4 regions of the Modestobacter sp. SYSU DS0875 genome follow, and region 1 is predicted to be linked to each of the others. Evidence: riboswitches for the same ligand, from Rfam matches in the RefSeq annotation. Region 1 holds a riboswitch; each other region holds the start of a gene.
The links. A riboswitch is a leader RNA that binds a small molecule or an ion and turns the genes downstream of it on or off. The one in region 1 is predicted to bind thiamine pyrophosphate.

Region 1 (4,598 bases):
CCGGCCAGCAGCCCGGCGCCGGCCCAGGCGACCGTCTTGCCGAGCTCCTCGGTCACGTACAGCGGAACCAGTGAGTTGCGCACCCCGAACAGCACCCAGCCGACACCGAGGTTGGCCACCAGCGCGGCCAGGTAGGCCCGCGACCGCAGAGCTGCCCGGAGGCCTCCGCTGGGCGCCTCCGCGCCAGGGGCGGCCGCCGTGTCGGCTTCGCCGCCCTGGTCGACGCCGGAGGCCACCGGCTCGGCCGGCACCTCGGCTGCCGGCCGCGCGGGGGTCCGCAGCAGGACCAGTGCGACCGCCCCGGCGACCAGCAGGAAGCCGGCGTAGACGAAGAAGGGCAGCCGAGGGGAGATCTCGGCGAGGAATCCGCCGGCGCCCGGACCGGCGATGCCGCCGAGGATGAAGCCGCCCTGGTAGGTGGCCGCGGCCCGGCCACGCTGCGCCGCCGGGGCGGTGCGCAGCAGCAGCGAGAGCGCGGCCACGGTGAACATCGCGCTGCCCACGCCGCCGGCCGCGCGCAGCGCCACGAACACCGGGTAGCTCCCGGCGAGCCCCGCCGCACCGGTGGTGACCGCGACGATCAGCAGCCCGGCCGCCAGCACCACCCGCTCACCGATCCGCTCGACCAGCGAGCCGCCGGCGAACGCGGAGACGAACCGGAAGAAGGCGAAGGCGCTGACCGCGAAGCCGACGGCCGTCGTCCCGACCCCGTAGGACCGGGCGAACAGCGGGATCGCCGGCGCGACCACGCCGAAGCCGAGCGCGACGACGAAGGCGACGACGGCGAGCACGCCGACCTCGCGGGGCAGTGCGGTCTCCCCGCGGCGGCGTCGCACGAGGAGCGATCCTGGCACGGCCCCGCGGGCCGCTACGGGGTGAGCACCAGCCGGCCGGCGACGTCGCCGGTGCGCAGCCGGTCGAGCGCGTCGTTGACCTGGCTCAGCGGCAGGGTCCCGGCCACCGGGGGAGCGAGCTGGCCGGCCGCGGCGAGGGCCACGGCCTGCTCCAGCTCGGCGAGGGTGTTGCCGACGCTGGAGATGACCCGCTGCTCGGCGACGACCATCGCCAGCGGGCTGACGGTGAGGGAGTCGGCGCTGTACCCGACCAACGTCAGCCGGCCGCGCCGGCCGAGCACGGCGGTGGACAGCTCCAGCGTGGCGGAGACGCCGGCCAGCTCCACGACGACGTCGGCGCCCTGGCCGCCGGACAGCCGCGTCACGGTGTCGGCCAGGTCGGCGGGGGCCACCGCCGCCGTCGCCCCGGTCGCGCGGGCGGCGGCGCGCCGGGCGTCGTCCCGGCTGACTGCGACGACGGTCGCGCCCCGACGGCGGGCCTCCTGCACCGTGGCCAGCCCGACCCCGCCGCTGCCCATGACGACCAGCAGGTCACCGGGTTCGACGGCGGCCTCGGTCAGCGCGTGCACGGCCGTGGTGCCGGCGCAGCACAGCGGCGCGGCCTGCTCGAACGACAGCTCGTCGGGCAGCCGAACCAGGCAGTGCGCGGGGACGACGAGCTGCTCGGCGAAGGCGCCGTCCGCGGCGAAGGCGAGCACACCGCGCGGCGCCAGGCAGAGGTTCTGCCGGCCGCGCAGGCACCAGCGGCACGAGCCGCAGAAGAGGTAGTAGTAGACGGCCACCCGGTCGCCCGGGGCCCAGCCGGTGACCGCGGAGCCGACCGCCTCGACCGTGCCGGCGGCCTCGTGGCCCAGCGTCATCGGCTTCTTCGCCGGCTCGTAGAGCCCGTCGGTGAAGTGCAGCTCGGTGCCGCAGACACCGGCGGCACCGATGCGCACGCGCACCTCGTCCGGGCCGGGTTCGGGCACCGGGACGTCGTCCAGGGCCAGTGGCTGGTGCGCCGCGTGGAAACGGGCAGCGAGCATCGGGCAGCTCCCTCCGCCGGTACGAACCGGATCAGGTTGGACGGTCGGCGGGGGTCGTCCGCCGTCTCAGCCCGCGCCCGGGCTCCCGTGTGCACCGGAGAACCTACCCGGCGTCCTCCAGCGGCTCGACGCGGCGGAGGAACGAGCGGATGGCCAGGTGATGGGAGAGCGACTCCCGGTGGTCGTCGCAGGCCGTCCAGACCTTCTCCCGGTCCGGGGTGTGCAGCTTCGGGTTGTTCCAGACCAGCCGCCAGCGGGCCTGGTTGGTGCAGCCCTTGCCCGAGCAGATCATCGGGGTCGTCGCATCGGTCATCCGCGCAGTCTGCCGGGCGCCGCCGACGTGCCTGTCAAGGCCGGTCATGCGTCTGTGGACAGGGTTGTGACTCGCGAATTCGGGTGGTGGTCGGCGCCCAGGTTCGGTGATTCCCGAACACAACCTGGGAGCTGACGGAGTTCGGGGTGGCGTCCTACCTGATGGAGGCCGGCGGACCGCCGGTGATCGAGTCGACGACCCTGACCGGGGTGAACCAGTGGCGGGTCGAGGTCGCCGACCCGCTGACACCCCATCCGAATCCGCTGGTCCAGCCGCACTTGTACTCGGCAATCGATGACCAGGCCCACGGCAACGGGAAGCTGGAGAAGGGTGACCTGGTCACCGTTCTAGACTCGCGCGACGCGCAGGTGACCCGGCTACCGGTCGGCACACTGCTGCCGCAGGGTATCGACACCGACGACTACGGGGTGTTCCGTACCGAAACCGCGGTGATGGTCCTCCCGCCGCTCTGAGATGGCGACGCGCAGCTGGGCAGGGTCCGAGGGCGAAACGCAAGTGGAGTTCAGATCGGCGTAGTGCTCCTCGACTGGCTCGATACACCACGCGAGTTCGGCGTCAACGGCGTGACCCGGGAAACCGAGCCGGGGCGAACCCGCGCGGGCAGAGACGAGGGCGGGAGGGCCTGATCGATCCGGGGCGGGCTGGGCCTCCGCCGGGGCCACGGGGATGAAACCGGCGGAGGCTTGGGGACGAGAGAACTTGGGCGGTCTGTGCAGTGTGGCCGCGTGTTCGTCGATGAGGCAGCCGCAGGGTTTGGCCAGGGCAACGACGACTGGTTCTCGAACGCCTTGAACGCGGGCGTACTGCTCTTCTGTGCCGGCTCGCCATCCTCGCCGTGACCCTGTCGGCATGACTGGCCAGCAACTGCCAGCTATACGCTTGCGCCATGACCGTTTCATCCCTGCTGCGACGACCGGCGGTCTTGTTGTACACAGCGGCCAGCACCTTATTGTTAGCAGTCGGGCTTGGAGCCTATGGGATTTGGAGGACCCTCAATCTAACCGGCGCGGATGACTCATGCGCCGCTGCAGCAACTCGCTGGGATGACTCTTACCGGATTGAACATCCTAATGCAGACGACGGAGTATTCCCTTTTGGGATTCAGTGCAACGCACTTGAGAACACCGTCCCATCGTGGCTGAACATTATATTCGTGGTCGCCGTCGTGGCGTCTCTGCTGACCTTCGCCATGTGGTTGCTTGCGGAACTCTTGGAGAGGCGAGCTAGGCGCACTGGGTTCTAGTCAAAGTGCTCTCCGCGGGTCGCCCAAGTTGAGCGGTCGGCGCCATGTATTCGCCATCCGAGGCTGAACCTAGAAGTCGTTGCAGGGACCCGACCATCTCGGGCACCATCCGATTCGGCATCAGGCCTGCGACGTCTGCGCGGCCGGCCCACCCGTCCCACGGCTAGTTCGTCTGCTTCTCCTCGACCTGCTCGGCCTTCCTGACCCGGTCAGGCTCGCCGGGATCCTCCGTGCCAGCGCCCTGGCTGGGTTGTTGCTGCCAGCCCCGGATCCGTTCGAGCGGCCGGGAGGTGTCCGTGGGCGACGCACGGACGATGGGCGCCCCTGCGCCGAACGTGGTGGCCGGACTCCCTGCCGATGACCCGGAGTGTCCGCTCGCGGTGCGGTTGTGCTCGGCACTGGACGCGCTGGCGACCGATGAGCTGCACGGGTTGTCCGACGGGGCGGTGCTGGACCGGACGGCGCTGCTGGTGCGGGTGGTCAATTGTGCTCAGGCGGAGCTGACCCGGACGGTGCGGCACGCGACGATGACCCAGGCCGTCGAGCACAACGGGCTCAAGAGCATGCGGTCGACGACCGCGAGTGGGAGCTGGGGACGCCGGACGAGTCGGCCCCACTACCCCCGTACTAGGAGCCGACAGCGTTCCTCGTCGACGGAGCGAGGCTCGTCTTCGCGCGACCCACTGCGGGGTCGGCATCCGCCAGACGATGTCCGGGATGCAGCCAGCCGGTCGTGGACGCCGCTGTGTGCTCGTCCACAGCATCGCTGCCGTCACCTCAACGAGGAGACAGCCGGGGCGGAGCTGGCCTGCCCGGCGCACGGTTCCGTTCCACCGGGTCGGGGTATCCGCACGCCCATGACTGAGACCAAGCCGCTCGCCCTGGTCACCGGCGCCTCCAGCGGCATCGGGCTGGAGCTCGCCAAGCAGTTCGCCCAGCACGGCTACGACGTCGTGGTGAACGCCGAGGACCACACCATCGACACCGCCGCTGCGAAGGTGCGCGCCGAGGGCACCGAGGTGATCCCCGTCCAGGCCGACCTCCGCACCCCGGAGGGCATCGAGCAGCTGTGGACCCGGGTCCAGGGCCTCGGGCGGCCGCTGCGGGCTGCCGCGCTCAATGCCGGCGTCGGCCGTGGTGGC
Region 2 (4,598 bases), on a different contig from region 1:
CAGCCAGCCCACCACGTCGCCGACCAGGCTCACCCAGCTGGTGTCGGCCCGCGCCGCTGTCGCCCGGCGGGTGACCCGGCGGACGGCGGCGCCGCTGAGCACCGGGGCCCCGGCGGTGACCGTCAGCGGTCAGCCCTCCGACAGCACGGCGACGGCCTCGTCGGGGGAGAGCAGCGGGCACTCCTCGTCGTCGACGACCAGCACCTCGTCGGCCAGGGTGCGGAGGAACTCCGGGTCGTGGCTGGCGAACACCACCGTGGCGCCGGCGGTGACGTCGTCGCGCAGCCGGGCGGCCAGTTGCCGGCGCATCCCGGTGTCCAACCGGCGCTCGGGCTCGTCGAGCACCAGCAGCCGGGCCGGGCGCACGAGCGCTGCGGCCAGCGCGAGCCGCCGCCGCTGCCCGGAGGAGACCGCCGAGGGCAGCGCCTCGGCCCGCTCGGCCAACCCGAACGCCTCGACCTCCCGGGCGACGACGTCCTCGGGGTCGGCCACGCCGTGTCCGCGGGCGGTGAGCAGCAGGTGCTCCACCCCGGTGAGCGCCGGGAAGAAGGCGTCCTCGTCGAGCACGGTGGCCACCTCGGCGCGGAAGGACGCCGAGCGCTCGTCGACCGGCTCCCCGGCGTAGCGCACCGTCCCGCCGAGCGGGGTGAGCAGCCCGACCAGGGTCTGCAGCACGGTCGACTTGCCCGCGCCGTTCGGTCCGACCAGGCCCAGCGCGGTGCCCGGCTGCACCGCCACGGTGACCGGGGCGCAGACCGGCTCGCCCGCGGCGTAGCCCACCAGCAGGTCGTCCGCCGCGAGCAACGCCGCCTCAGGCACCGGCCCAGGCGGCGTCGAAGAAGCCCACCTCCAGCTCCATGGCCCGGCGGAAGGCGGCCCGCACCGCGACGAGCTGCTCGTCGGCCGCGCCGGCGCACAGCTGGTCGAGCAGCCGCTCCAGGGTGGCGGCGAGCTCCTCGAACTCCGGCGCGGCGTAGGTGTCCACCCACTCCCGGTAGGGCCCGGCGGCGCGCGGGGCCAGCTGCTGCCCCAGATGGGCGTACAGCCGCATGCACGGGGTCATCGCGGCGCAGGTCAGCGCCGCGTCCCCCCGGCCGGCGGCGTCGAGCAGGAAGTCGACGTAGGCCGACGTCGCCGGCAGCGGCTGGACGTCGGCGAGGTCGATCCCCCACTGCTCCGCGTAGCCCGCGTGCAGCCGCAACTCCTCCTGCACGCCCGCCCGCAGGTCGGTGAGCACCGCGCGCACGCCGGGGTCACCGCTGCTCTCCGCCCCGAGCCGGTAGGCCCGGGCGAAGGCGTCGAGGAAGAACGCGTCCTGGGCGACGTAGCCGGCGAACCGCTCGCGGGGCAGCGTGCCGTCGGCGATCCCCTGCACGAACGGGTGCGCCAGCGCCGCCGCTGCCAGGTCGGCGTCGGCCGCCCAGAGGCCCGCCGCGACGCTCACGCCGCGCCCCCCGCCGTGGTGCCCATCGCCATGTCCCAGAACGCCACCTCGGCGGCGACCACCTCGGCGAACACCGCATCCGGGTCGGCGGCCGGGAACGCGTCGGCCGCCGCGGCGAGCCCGGCCACGTAGCCGGCGAACCCCGGCACGGTCCAGTGCTCGACGAACTCGCGGTACTGCGGGGCCCCGGGAAGGGCGCCGGACCAGGCGTCGAGGTAGGTGCGCTCGATCGTCCACAGCGCGGTCAGCCCGGTCGGGACGTCGGCGCCGTCCAGCCGGGCCAGCAGCTCGGCGTAGGCGGTGGTGGCCGACAGCGTCGGGGCCTCGAGGTCGAGCCCGCGGGCCGCGGCCAGCTGCTCGAACCAGGCCAGCTCGTCGACCAGCGCGACCAGACCGCCGGCCAGCACCGCCTGCGCGGGCCGGGGCGCCCGGGCCAGCAGCCGGGCCTGGAAGCGCAGCAGGTCGGCGACGAACCGGGCGTCCTGCACCAGCCAGGTCTCGAAGGCCGCCACCGGCACGGTGCCCTCGCGCACCCCGGTGAGGAAGGGGTGGGCGGTGGCAGCCCGCCAGGCGTCGGGGGAACGGGTCAGCAGCTCGTCGACCGGCACGACCGCGACTCTAGCCAGCCCGGCGACGCCAGCCGAGTTCCGAACGGGGTGTTCCGGACGAGGGGGTTCCCCGGCGGTGCACCCCCGCGCCCCGGTGGCCTACTGTGGCGGGCGTCATGGCCGATGCCATGTGCGGGAGCTCGGGCGGAACCGGGCTGAGAGGGCGGCTGAGCGCCGCCGACCGCTGGAACCTGACCGGGTAATGCCGGCGTAGGGAGCGACACCGTGAGCACCGATACCCCTCCGTCCCCTGTCACCGGGGACGCCCCCCTCACCCTCACCGAGGCGCCGCCGCGCACCCTCGGGCTGCGCGACGCGCTCGGCCTGTGGGGCAACCTCGGCGTCAGCCTGCTGCTGCCGGTGGCCGCGGTCTACGTGGTGCTGCCCGGCCGCTCGCTGGCGGTGACGATCGGCGCCATCGTCGTCGGCGCCCTCATCGGCGCGGCGCTGCTGGGCGCCACCGCTGCCGCCGGCGCCCGCGAGCAGGTGCCGGCGATGGTGCTGCTGCGCGGCCTGCTCGGCCGGCGCAGCTCCTACCTGCCGACGGCGCTGAACCTCGTGCAGTGCGTCGGCTGGGCCACCTTCGAGATCGTGATCATCGCCGAGGCCGCCTCCCGGGTGCTCGACGCGCCGCGCTGGCCGTTCGTCCTCGGCGCCGGGGTGCTGGCCACCGCGATGGCGCTGCGGCCGCTGGGCGTCGTCCGGGTGCTAGCCCGCTACGCGGTGTGGGCGGCGCTCGCCGCGCTGGTCTACCTCTACGTGCAGGTGCTCCGCGAGCCGCTGCCCGAGCTCGCCGAGGGCAGCGCCACCTCGTTCTGGACCGCCGCGGACATCGTCATCGCGCTGCCGGTCTCCTGGATCCCGCTGGCCGCCGACTACACCCGGCACGTGCGCAGCAGCCGGGCGGCCGGCCTCGGCGCGGGCCTGGGCTACGGCATCGCCACCGTCGTCATGTTCACCCTCGGGGTGCTCGCGCTGGCCGCCTACGGCAGCGCCGGGCTGGACGTCATCGACGCGCTGCTGGTGGTGCCGCTGGGCGCGCTGGCGGTGCTGCTGCTGGTGGTCGTCGAGCTGGACGAGGCGTTCGCGAACGTCTACTCGACCGCCGTCTCCGCGCAGAACGTCGTCGCCCGGGCCGACCGGCGGGTGCTGGCGGTCGCCGTCGGCGCGGTCGCCACGCTGCTGGCGCTGACCTTCGACATCGCCGCCTACGAGCCGTTCCTCTTCCTGATCGGCGCGGTGTTCGTGCCGCTGGCCGGGGTGTTCCTGGTGGCCTACTGGCTGCTGCCCCGCGGCGCCTGGAACACCTCCGACACCGCGCCGGCCCGCCTGGAGCTGCTGCTGCCGTGGCTCGCGGGATTCGTCGCCTACCAGCTCACCCTGCCCACGTACTTCGCCGGCCCGGGTGCCGGCTGGACGACGTGGTGGACCGAGCGGCAGACCGACCTGGGCATCGACCCGGCCAACGGCTGGTCCGCGTCGCTGGTCAGCCTGGCGGTGGCCGTGCTGCTCACCCTGGTCGTGCGGGCTCCGGCGCTGGTCCGGGGGCGCCGGCGGTGACCCTGGGACGGCTGCACGTGCTCACCGACGCCCACGGCGGGGCGGCGGCGCTGGCCGCGGTCGAGGCCGCCGTCGCCGCCGGGGCGCCGGTCGTGCAGGTCCGCGCCAAGGGCGGCACCGACCGGCAGCTGTACGAGTTCGCCCGCGCCGTCGTCGCCGTCTGCGCCCCGGCCGGGGCGACCTGCCTGGTCAACGACCGGGTCGACGTCGCCCTGGCCGTCGGCGCCGCCGGCACCCACCTGGGTGCCGACGACCTGCCGCTGGCCGCCGCCCGCCGGGTCGCCGGCCCCGATCACCTGCTCGGCGGCACCTGCCGCGACCCCGGGCTCGCCCGGCAGCTGGTCGCCGAGGGCGCCGACTACCTCGGCGTCGGCCCCGCCTGGCCCACCACCACCAAGACCGGGCTGCCCGACGCGCTGGGCCCGGGCGGCATCGCGGCGGTCGCCGCCGCGGTCGACGTCCCGGTGATCGCCATCGGCGGGGTGACCGCGGCGCGGGTGCCGGCGCTGCTGGCCGCCGGGGCCACCGGGGTCGCCGTCGTGGGCGCGGTCTCCGCCGCCGCCGACCCCGCCGCGGCGACCCGGGAGCTGCTGGCCGCACTGGACGCCGCCCGGTGACCGCCCCCGCCCCTGCCCGCCAACATGGCCATCTTGGCGGAGGTGAGGAGGCCGTGGGCGGTGACCGGGTGGACGTCGTCGTCGCCGGGGGCGGGCTGATCGGTCTGTCGGTGGCCTGGCGGGCCGCGCAGCGCGGGCTGTCGGTCACCGTCGTCGACGATGCACCCGGTGCCGGTGCCTCCGCCGCGGCCGCCGGGATGCTCGCCCCGGTCACCGAGGCGTCCTACGGTGAGGAGGCGCTGCTGCGGCTGTGCGTGGCGTCCCTGCAGCGCTACCCCGCCTTCGTCGCCGAGCTCCAGCAGGCCACCGGTCTCCCCGTGGAGCTGCGCACCGCCGGGACGCTGGTCGTCGGGTTCGACGCCGACGACG
Region 3 (4,598 bases), on a different contig from region 1:
GTAGAACGGCGCCTCGTCGCAGACCTCCAGCTGGAGGTCCATGTTCTCCTTGATCTTGTGCATCGGGACGTGTCCCGGCCCCTCGACCATCACCTGCACGTCGTGCTCCCAGGCGATCTTCGTCAGCTCGCCCAGCGTGCGCAGCTCGCTGAACTGGGCCTCGTCGTTGGCGTCGGCGATGCAGCCGGGGCGCAGCCCGTCGCCCAGGGAGAAGGTCACGTCGTAGGCGGCCATCAGCTCGCACATCTCGCGGAAGTGCGTGTAGAGGAAGTTCTCCTCGTGGTGCGCCAGGCACCAGGCCGCCATGATCGACCCGCCGCGGGAGACGATCCCGGTCTTGCGGCCGGCGGCCAGTGGCACGTACCGCAGCAGCACCCCGGCGTGCACGGTCACGTAGTCGACGCCCTGCTCGAACTGCTCGACCAGGGTGTCCCGGTAGATCTCCCAGGACAGGTCCTCGGCCTTGCCGTTCACCTTCTCCAGCGCCTGGTAGATCGGCACCGTCCCGATCGGGACGGCGCTGTTGCGGATGATCCACTCGCGGGTGGTGTGGATGTTCCGGCCGGTGGAGAGGTCCATGACCGTGTCCGCGCCCCACCGGGTCGCCCAGGTCATCTTCGCGACCTCCTCCTCGATCGAGGAGGCGACGGCGCTGTTGCCGATGTTGGCGTTGATCTTGACCAGGAGGTTGCGGCCGATCGCCATCGGCTCGGACTCCGGGTGGTTCACGTTCGCCGGCAGGACGGCGCGGCCGCGGGCGATCTCGCTGCGGACGTGCTCGACGGAGACGCCCTCGCGCAGCGCCACGAACTCCATCTCGGCGGTCACCTCGCCGCGGCGGGCGTAGGCCAGCTGGGTCACCGTGCGGCCGGGCAGCGCCCGCCGCGGCTGGTGGGTCGTGGCGAAGACGCTGTCCAGGTCGCGCCCGTCGTCGGTGCGGCGACCGTCGTCGATCGGCTGCACCGGGCGGCCCGCGTAGGTCTCGGTGTCACCGCGCTCCCCGATCCAAGCCTCGCGCAGCCGGGGCAGACCGCGGCGGACGTCGGTCGAGATGCCGGGGTCCGTGTACGGCCCGGAGGTGTCGTAGAGGACGACGCTGTCGCCGGTGGTGAGCTGCACCTCCCGCATCGGCACCCGCAGGTCCGGGCGGCTGCCGGCCAGGTGCGTCTTGCGGGAGCCGGGGAACGCGCTGTCCTGGGCCTCGGTCGGGGTGTGGACGGCAGTCATCAGGGGTTCCTCCCTACGCCGGTGCTAACCGGGTCAGGTGCGAACGGTCAGCGGCCGGTCCTGCCGCCCTCTCAGCCTCGGTTCGTGAGGCTCCCGCGGGTCGTGGTGAGCCTAGGGCTGGGCTGCTCCATGGCGCCAGCCCCCGTGGGCTCCGCGCCCCACTCGTCCCCGCGGGCGAGGGCACAATCGGCCGTATCGATGCTGGTCAACGGCTTGCGCGCTTGCTCCTTCGAACGTGATCGAATGCGTCGACACGCCGGCCGGTTCCGTCATCGAGGGCTCCGCCGCGCCCTCTGGCGTGTCGACGGGGTCCCCACTGGTCGGCGGTCTGTCGGCCGGCCCGCTCGGCACGGTGCAGGCTGCGGATCGGGAGGTCGCGCGGCAGACCGCCTGCGCGATGAGCCCGGAGCGCTGGGCGGCCCGGGCCGAGGTGCTGCGTCCGGTGAGCGAGTGGGCCGCCCGGGAGCTGGTCGTGGCCCTGTCGATCACCGCGGAGGCCGTCGAGGGGCTGCTCGAGCGCTCGTTGACGCTGGTCCACCGGCTGCTGGGTGACACGACGCGCTGGTGGGCTGAGCTGGAACAGTGGCTGCTCGCCGACGATGTCGGGCCACCCGATCTCCCGGACCGGTTCAGCGGCACTGCCAGTGCGCCCGCCGACGCCTGCCGGGCCGACGCGGTCGACGAAGCGGCCCGGCGAAACGGCCCAGCCGGTCAGGTCGACGCCGCCGACGACGCCCTGGCCGCGCTGGAGGCCGCCGCCGACGAGCAGCGGGCGGTGCTCGCCGATCTGCTCACCCGGAACGGGGGTGGTGGCCTCGCCGACCGCCCGCGGCTCGTGCTCGCCGACGCGTTGACCGGGAGCTTCCTCGCGCTGACCGGCCTCCCCGAGCTCCGCCGCGCCACCGCCTGCGGTGCCCGGCGGTGCCGGCAGCGACCCGGGGAGTGCACGCACGACCGCACCGGCCGTCCGCGCATCGGCCCACCCGGCCCGACCGACGGCTACCGCCCCGGAGCCGAGCTGGACCGGTTCGTCCGCGCCCGCGACCGGCGCTGCCGGTTCCCCGGCTGCCGCCGCCGCGTGCCCTGCGGCGGTGAGCTCGACCACGCCGTGGCCTACCGCGACGGGCCGACGAGCGCGGCCAACCTGACCGGCTACTGCACCACCGACCACCGCGGCAAGCACCAGGCCCCCGGTTGGCGGCACGAGCTGGCCGCCGACGGCGCGCTCACCGTCACCATCCCCACCGGCCTGACCGCCGTCACCACCCCGCCGCCCTACTGAGCCGTGGAGCTCGGGCAGCAGTGCGGTTCAGTCGGTGAAGCAGGCGGTGAGCGCCGCGACCATCAGCGGGACGTCCCGGGCGCTGGCCAGCTCGCGGGCCGAGTGCATCGCCAGCATCGGCGCGCCGACGTCCACCGTGGCGACGCCCAGCCGGGTCGCGGTCAGCGGGCCGATGGTGCTGCCGCACGGCAGGTCGGCGCGGCTGACGAACCACTGCACCGGCACCGACGCCGAGGCGCAGCGCTCGGCGAACCACGCGCCGCCCACCCCGTCGGTCGCGTACGCCTGGTTGGCGTTCACCTTCAGCACCGGACCGCCACCCAGTTGCGGGGTGTGGGCCGACTCGTGCCGTTCCCCCCGGGTCGGGTGCACGGCGTGCGCCATGTCCGCGCTGACCAGCACGGACCGGGCGATCGTGCGGTGCACGGCCTGGGCGTTCCCCGGGTCGGTGGCGGCCACCAGCCGGTCGACGACGTCCTCCAGGAAGCTGCCCCGCGCCCCGGACATCGATCCGCTGCCCACCTCCTCGTGGTCGTTGCAGACCAGCAGCTGCGTGCGCTCACCGGCCGGCGCGCCGATCAGCGCGGTCAGCCCGGAGTGGCAGCAGGCCAGGTCGTCCAGCCGCGGCGCGGCCACCCAGCTGCCGTCGGCGCCGGCCCGGGCCGCCGGCTGGGTGTCGGCCAGCACCAGGTCGTGCCCGACGACGTCGTCCACCCCCACCCCGACCGCCGCCGCGACCGCCTCGCGCAGCCCCGGCTCGGTGCCCAGGTCGCGGTCCCACACCGGGACCAGGTGCCGCTGCGGATCGAGGGTGAGCCCCTCCCGCACGCTGCGGTCCAGGTGGATCGCGAGCGACGGCAGCCGGAGCGGTGCCCCCGGCAGCTCGACCAGCGCCTCCGCGCCTCCGCGCAGGGCCACCCGGCCGGCGACGGTCAGCTCGCGGTCCAGCCAGGTGTGCCACAGCCCGCCGCCGTACGGCTCGACGCCCACCAGTCGGTATCCGGCCTGGCGGACGTCGGAGTGCGGCCGCACCCGGAACGTCGGGGAGTCGGTGTGCGCGCCGACCAGTCGCATCCCGGTCTCCGCCAGCGCTCCGGTCCCCAGCCGGAAGGCGATCAGGCTGCCGCCCCGCCGGACGACGAAGTGCGCCCCGCCCGGGGAGAGCTGCCAGCTGTCGGTCTCGACCAGCTCGGTGAACCCGGCCTCGACCAGCCGGCGGGCCATCTCGGCCACCGCGTGTCCCGGCGAGGGGGAGGCGTCGATGAAGGCGCGCAGGTCGTCGCCGAGGGAGAGGTCGTCGGTCGGGGGCTCCGGCATGACGCCCATCGTGCCCCGGCCGGGCGGAGAGCAGATCGCGGGGACGGCGCTGCCGGTCGCGGCGCCCCCCGACCAGATGGGCGCCGCGGGCGTGGCCCAGTGCCGGCGCGCCTGGGGTCCGCCCGCCTGACCTGCGTTTCCCGGAGCCGACGCGGGTAGGGGATTCCCCGTGGCGGACGACGACATCGAGATCAGGGCCCAGGGCGAGCGCGAGTACGTGGTCGTGCAGGCCACCGAGGCCGACGACGTGACCACCTGGTTCACGCTCTCCCCCGAGGTGCTCGACCGGCTGGGCACCGACGACGAGGAGGACGTCGTGCTGCGCACCGTGCGGTTCCTCCGCCGGCACCAGGACGTCGCCGACTTCCCCGACGTCATCGAGCTGGAGGACGTCATCGCCAGCTACGAGGACTACCTCCCCGCCATGACGGAAGACTGATCGGACGCGACGGCCCAGCGGTGGGATGCTGCGGAGCGTGACCTCGCCCACCGACCCCGCCGCGCTCGCCGACGCCCTCGAGTCGACCGGCTACCTGCCGGACGAGGGCCTGGCGACGGCGGCGTACCTGGCGCTGGTCATGCACCGGCCGCTGTTCCTGGAGGGCGAGGCCGGCGTCGGCAAGACCGCGCTGGCCCGGGCGCTGGCCGAGGTCACCGGCCGGCCGCTGTACCGGCTGCAGTGCTACGAGGGGCTGGAGGCCAGCCACGCCCTCTACGACTGGGACTTCGGTCGCCAGCTGCTGCACCTGCGCGCCGCCGAGGCGGCCCACGC
Region 4 (4,598 bases), on a different contig from region 1:
GGAGGAGAGCGTGCAGCCGGTGCCGTGCGTCGACGTCGTCGCCACCCGCGGGCGCCGGGTCTCGACCACCGCGTCGGCGGTGACCAGCACGTCCGTGCTGAACTCGCGGCCCTCGTCCCCCCCGCCCAGGTGCCCGCCCTTGAGCAGCACCGCGGCCGGCCCCAGCGCCAGCAGCGCCTGGGCCTGGCCGGGCAGCTCGTCGACCGTCGTGGCCGGGGCGACGTCCAGCAGGGCGGCGGCCTCGGGCACGTTCGGGGTGATCAGGTCACTGACCGGCAGCAGGTCGGCGCGCACGGCCGCGACCGCCTCCTCGGAGATCAGCCGGTCACCGCTGGTCGCCACCATCACCGGGTCGCACACCACCGGGCCGCCCGGCCGGTCGGCCAGCGCGGCGGCCACCTCGCGGACCACCTCGGCGGTGCCGAGCATGCCGAGCTTGGTGGCGTGCACCGTCACGTCGGCGAACAGAGTGCGCAGCTGCTCGCCGACGAACTCCGCCGGCACGCCGTGCACGCCGGTGACGCCGCGGGTGTTCTGCGCGGTGAGCGCGGTGAGCACGGTGGTGCCGTAGGCGCCCAGCGCGCTGAACGTCTTCAGGTCGGCCTGGATGCCGGCGCCGCCGCTGGGGTCGGAGCCGGCGACGGTGAGGGCGACGGCGGCGGTCATCGGTCGATCAGCTCCTGGGTCAGGGTGGCCCGCAGCGCGCGGGCGGCGGCCGCGGGGTCGGGGGCGGCGCAGATGCCGGAGACGACGCAGACGCCGTCGACGCCGGTCGCCCGCACCTCGGCGGCGTTCGCGGCGGAGATGCCGCCGATCGCGACGGCGGCGATCCCGCCGGCGTGCGCCCGGGCGGTCAGCGACCGGGTGCCGGCCAACCCGAGCCCCGGGCCGGCATCGGGCTTGGTCGGGGTGGCCCACACCGGGCTGAGCCCCACCACGTCGACCGTGCCCGGCGGCAGGGCCAGCACCCCGTCGAGGTCGGCGTCGCTGCCCACCGAGACCCCGACCAGGGCATCGGTGCCGAGCAGGGTGCGCACCTCGCCGGGCGGGAGGTCGTCCTGGCCGACGTGCACCCCGTCGGCGCCGGCGAGCAGCGCGACGTCGACGGCGTCGTTCACGAACAACCGCACCCGTGGGGTGGGGGCGAGCACCGCCTGGACAGCGCGGGTGAGCGCCAGCAGGTCCCGCCGGCTGGCGGTCTTGTCCCGCACCTGGACGGCGGTCACCCCGCCGGCCACCGCGGCGGCCACCACCTCCGGCACCGACCGGGGTGCGCAGAGCAGGGTGTCGGTGACCAGGTACAGCGTGGGGTCGAAGGCGCGTCGCATCAGGCGGCGCGGACGTCGGCGCGGGTGAGCGCCTCGCCGTCGAGGGCGTCGAGCGCGTCGAGCCACTGCGGGGCGAAGGTGCCCGGCCCGTCGGCGAGGTCGGCGGCGACCTCGGCGGCCAGCGCCACGTGCGCGTGGGCGGCGACGGTGCCCAGCAGCGGGTCGCCGGTGGCGGCGACGTAGGCGGCGGTCAGCGCGCCCAGCGCGCACCCGGCGCCGGTGGTGCGGGTGAGCAGGACCGAGCCGCCGCCGACGCGCAGCGTGCGCTCACCGTCGGTGACGACGTCGACCGGACCGCTGACCGCCACCACCCCGCCGGTGCGCCGGGCCAGGGAGGCGGCGACCTCCACGGCGTCGTCGGGGGCGGCGGTGCTGTCGACACCGCGTCCGCCGGCCCCGGCACCGGCCAGGGCGAGCACCTCGGAGGCGTTGCCGCGGACGACCGTGGGCCGCAGCTCGACCAGGTCGGCGGCGAGGGCGGTGCGGAACCCGAGCCCCCCGACGGCGACCGGGTCGAGCACCCACGGGGTCCCCGCCTCGCCGGCGGCACGAGCGGCCAGGCGCATCGCGTCGGCGGTCCGCTGGGAGACGGTGCCCACGTTGACCAGCACCGCGGAGGCGACGGCGGCGAACTCGCCGGCCTCGGCCGGGTCGTCGACCATCGCCGGGGCCGCGCCCACGGCGAGCAGCGCGTTGGCGGTGATCGTCTGCACCACGGTGTTGGTGAGGCAGTGCACCAGGGGTGCGGTGTCGCGCAGCGCCTCGCGGGCGGTGCGCAGGGAGATGGCGTCCACGCGGTGACATCCCTTCGCCAGTGCGAACTGGAGCAGGTTCGACGGGTGTGATCTCAGTCCCGGGCGGGACACCCCGTGTCAGGACTCCGACGCTAACACCGGTCCTCGACCCCGTTCACCCGGCGGAGTGAGGAGGTGGCCGCACGCCTGTCTCTCCAGCGTCGACGTCCTTACTGTCCGGGTTCAGACGACCGCGCACCGTGCGGCGTCCCGAACCCGCGGAGACCCCGGATGCGCAGCCTTCTCCTCCGGCACGGCCGGGCCAGGCACGGCGTGGTCGGCTGCGCGGTGGCGGCGCTGGCGCTGGCCACCGCCCTGGTCTGGCAGTCCTCGTACGCCGGGTTCACCGCGACCACTCCGGCCCACGCCCTGCCCACGATCAGCACCGGGACGGTCACGCTGACCGACGACGACGCCGAGGGCACGCTGTTCACCGTCGACGGGCTGAAGCCGGGGGCGAGCGACCGGCGGTGCATCGTGGTGACCTCCCAGGGCACTCTCCCGGCGACCGTCCGCCTCTACGTCACCGGTGTGTCCAGCCGCAAGGGCCTCGCCGACCACCTGCGGCTGACCGTGCGCTCGGGCACCGGCGGGACCTTCGCCGGCCCGGGGGGTTCGGGCTGCTCGTCCTTCCGCTCCCAGAACACCGTGTACGACGGGACGCTCAGCGCCTTCCCCGCCGACGACTGGGCGAGGGGTCGGGGCGGCTGGGACACCACGGGCACCTCCGCCGAGCAGCGGACCTACGAGGTCAAGTACACGCTGCCTGCGGGCACGCCGCTGACCGTCCAGGGTGGGTCGGCCACCGCGACTCTCGTCTGGGAGGCGCACAGCCGATGACGCAGCACACCCGTCGGCCGTCGCTGGCCGCCCGTGCCCTCACCCTGCTGGCCCGCACGACGCTCGGGGTCCTGGTCCTCCTGCTGCTGGCCTCCGTGCTGCCGGTCGTTGCCGGGTGGCAGTCGACCGTGGTGATGTCGGGGTCGATGTCGCCGGCCGTCGAGGCCGGTGACGTCGCCGTCGTCCGCCCCGTCGACATCCCCGAGCTCACTCCCGGTCAGGTCCTGCTGGTCGACGACCCCGACTCCCCGGGGCAGCTCCGGCTGCACCGCCTCGTGGCGGTGGAGTCCGGCGGGTTGCGCCTGCGGGGCGACGCCAACCCGCAGCCGGACGGGACGCTGGTCGACCCGGCTGCCGTGCACGGTGTCGGGACGCTCCGGCTGCCCTCCTTGGGCCTGCCGGTCCTGTGGGCCGCCGAGGGCCGCTGGCTGCCGCTCGGCGCGACAGCACTCGGCCTGGCCGGGCTGCTTGCGGTGGCCCGCCTCCACCGCTCAGCCGGGGCGCAGCCCCGCCCGCCCGGTGCCGGCGGCGCCGGCCGCGGGGGCCGGCGCCCGCTGCGGTCCCGGCGGGGGCGGGCTGCCGCGGCAGCTGCCGGCGCCGCACTGCTGGTCGCGGCCTGGCCGGGTACCGCGGGCGCGGTGTTCACTGCGAGCACCGCGAACCACGCCAACGCCTTCACCGCCGCCCGGTACTTCTCCTGCGCGGGAGCCGGGGCAGCCGCCCCGGGGTACTTCCCGCTGCAGGAGACCAGCGGATCGGTGGCCTACAACAGCGGCACCGCCGGCTCGGTGGCCAACGGCCGGTACGCCGGGACCGTCTACAGCTCCTCGAGCGGCCCGGCGGGCTGCGGCGCCAACGGCACCCGGGCGATCCAGCTCGACGGCCGCGGGCAGATGTACACCTCGTACCCGATCACCAACCCGCAGACCTTCACGGTCCAGCTCTGGTTCCGCACCACCACCGGCCAGGGCGGCAAGCTGGTCGGCTTCGGCAACGGGACGAACGGGGACCAGTCCAGCGCCTACGACCGGCACGTCTACATGACGAACACCGGTCGGCTCGTCTTCGGCGTCTACAACGGGACGATCGCCACGGTCACCTCGCCGCGCCCCTACAACGACGGCGCGTGGCACCTGATGACCGCGACGCTGTCACCGGGCAACGGGATGCGCCTGTACGTGGACGGCGAACTGGTGGGCGCGCGGACCGGGGTCTCCGCGGAGAACTTCACCGGCTACTGGCGCATCGGCTTCGACAACATCAACACCTGGCCGGACGCCCCCACCAGCTACTGGTTCACGGGCTCGCTCGCGCACGCCAGCTTCCACCTGTCGGAGATGTCGGCGAACGAGGTCGCCGCGCAGTACGCCGCCGGCAGCTGACCAGGCCGCCCGAGCTGCGCCCGCGGGGGACCGGCACCATGCCCTGGTGACCGACGCCCCCGTGATGCGCACCGCCCGCTTCGCCGAGCTGACCCCGGCCGAGCTCTACGGGATCCTCCGGCTACGGGTCGACGTCTTCGTCGTCGAGCAGGCCTGCCCCTATCCGGAGCTGGACGGCCGGGACACCGAGCCCACCACGCAGCACCTCTGGTTCGAGGACGTCGACGGCGCGGTGCTGTCGACGATCCGGGTGC

Region 2: another riboswitch for thiamine pyrophosphate. It lies ahead of ACI79Y_RS07235 (purine-cytosine permease family protein); the one in region 1 lies ahead of ACI79Y_RS09610 (alcohol dehydrogenase catalytic domain-containing protein).
Region 3: another riboswitch for thiamine pyrophosphate. It lies ahead of thiC (phosphomethylpyrimidine synthase ThiC); the one in region 1 lies ahead of ACI79Y_RS09610 (alcohol dehydrogenase catalytic domain-containing protein).
Region 4: another riboswitch for thiamine pyrophosphate. It lies ahead of thiM (hydroxyethylthiazole kinase); the one in region 1 lies ahead of ACI79Y_RS09610 (alcohol dehydrogenase catalytic domain-containing protein).

What each region holds. Positions count from the first base shown of each region.
Region 1 is NZ_JBJHAH010000012.1:92,161-96,758, reverse strand. Features, by position in the region: gene ACI79Y_RS09615 (MFS transporter) at 1-836, opposite strand, end outside; gene ACI79Y_RS09610 (alcohol dehydrogenase catalytic domain-containing protein) at 869-1,879, opposite strand; TPP riboswitch at 1,870-1,978, opposite strand; gene ACI79Y_RS09605 (hypothetical protein) at 1,983-2,192, opposite strand; gene ACI79Y_RS09600 (hypothetical protein) at 2,339-2,665, shown strand; gene ACI79Y_RS09595 (SDR family NAD(P)-dependent oxidoreductase) at 4,314-4,598, shown strand, end outside.
Region 2 is NZ_JBJHAH010000009.1:34,281-38,878, forward strand. Features, by position in the region: gene ACI79Y_RS07215 (DUF6297 family protein) at 1-102, opposite strand, end outside; gene ACI79Y_RS07220 (ABC transporter ATP-binding protein) at 130-819, opposite strand; gene ACI79Y_RS07225 (TenA family protein) at 812-1,444, opposite strand; gene ACI79Y_RS07230 (thiaminase II/PqqC family protein) at 1,441-2,052, opposite strand; TPP riboswitch at 2,175-2,286, shown strand; gene ACI79Y_RS07235 (purine-cytosine permease family protein) at 2,278-3,612, shown strand; gene thiE (thiamine phosphate synthase) at 3,609-4,229, shown strand; gene thiO (glycine oxidase ThiO) at 4,283-4,598, shown strand, end outside.
Region 3 is NZ_JBJHAH010000014.1:70,247-74,844, forward strand. Features, by position in the region: gene thiC (phosphomethylpyrimidine synthase ThiC) at 1-1,227, opposite strand, end outside; TPP riboswitch at 1,221-1,334, opposite strand; gene ACI79Y_RS10810 (HNH endonuclease signature motif containing protein) at 1,580-2,509, shown strand; gene ACI79Y_RS10815 (M18 family aminopeptidase) at 2,537-3,826, opposite strand; gene ACI79Y_RS10820 (hypothetical protein) at 3,825-3,956, shown strand; gene ACI79Y_RS10825 (hypothetical protein) at 3,996-4,265, shown strand; gene ACI79Y_RS10830 (AAA family ATPase) at 4,303-4,598, shown strand, end outside.
Region 4 is NZ_JBJHAH010000020.1:48,544-53,141, reverse strand. Features, by position in the region: gene thiD (bifunctional hydroxymethylpyrimidine kinase/phosphomethylpyrimidine kinase) at 1-666, opposite strand, end outside; gene thiE (thiamine phosphate synthase) at 663-1,328, opposite strand; gene thiM (hydroxyethylthiazole kinase) at 1,328-2,122, opposite strand; TPP riboswitch at 2,115-2,208, opposite strand; gene ACI79Y_RS13385 (hypothetical protein) at 2,354-2,962, shown strand; gene ACI79Y_RS13380 (LamG-like jellyroll fold domain-containing protein) at 2,959-4,344, shown strand; gene ACI79Y_RS13375 (GNAT family N-acetyltransferase) at 4,391-4,598, shown strand, end outside.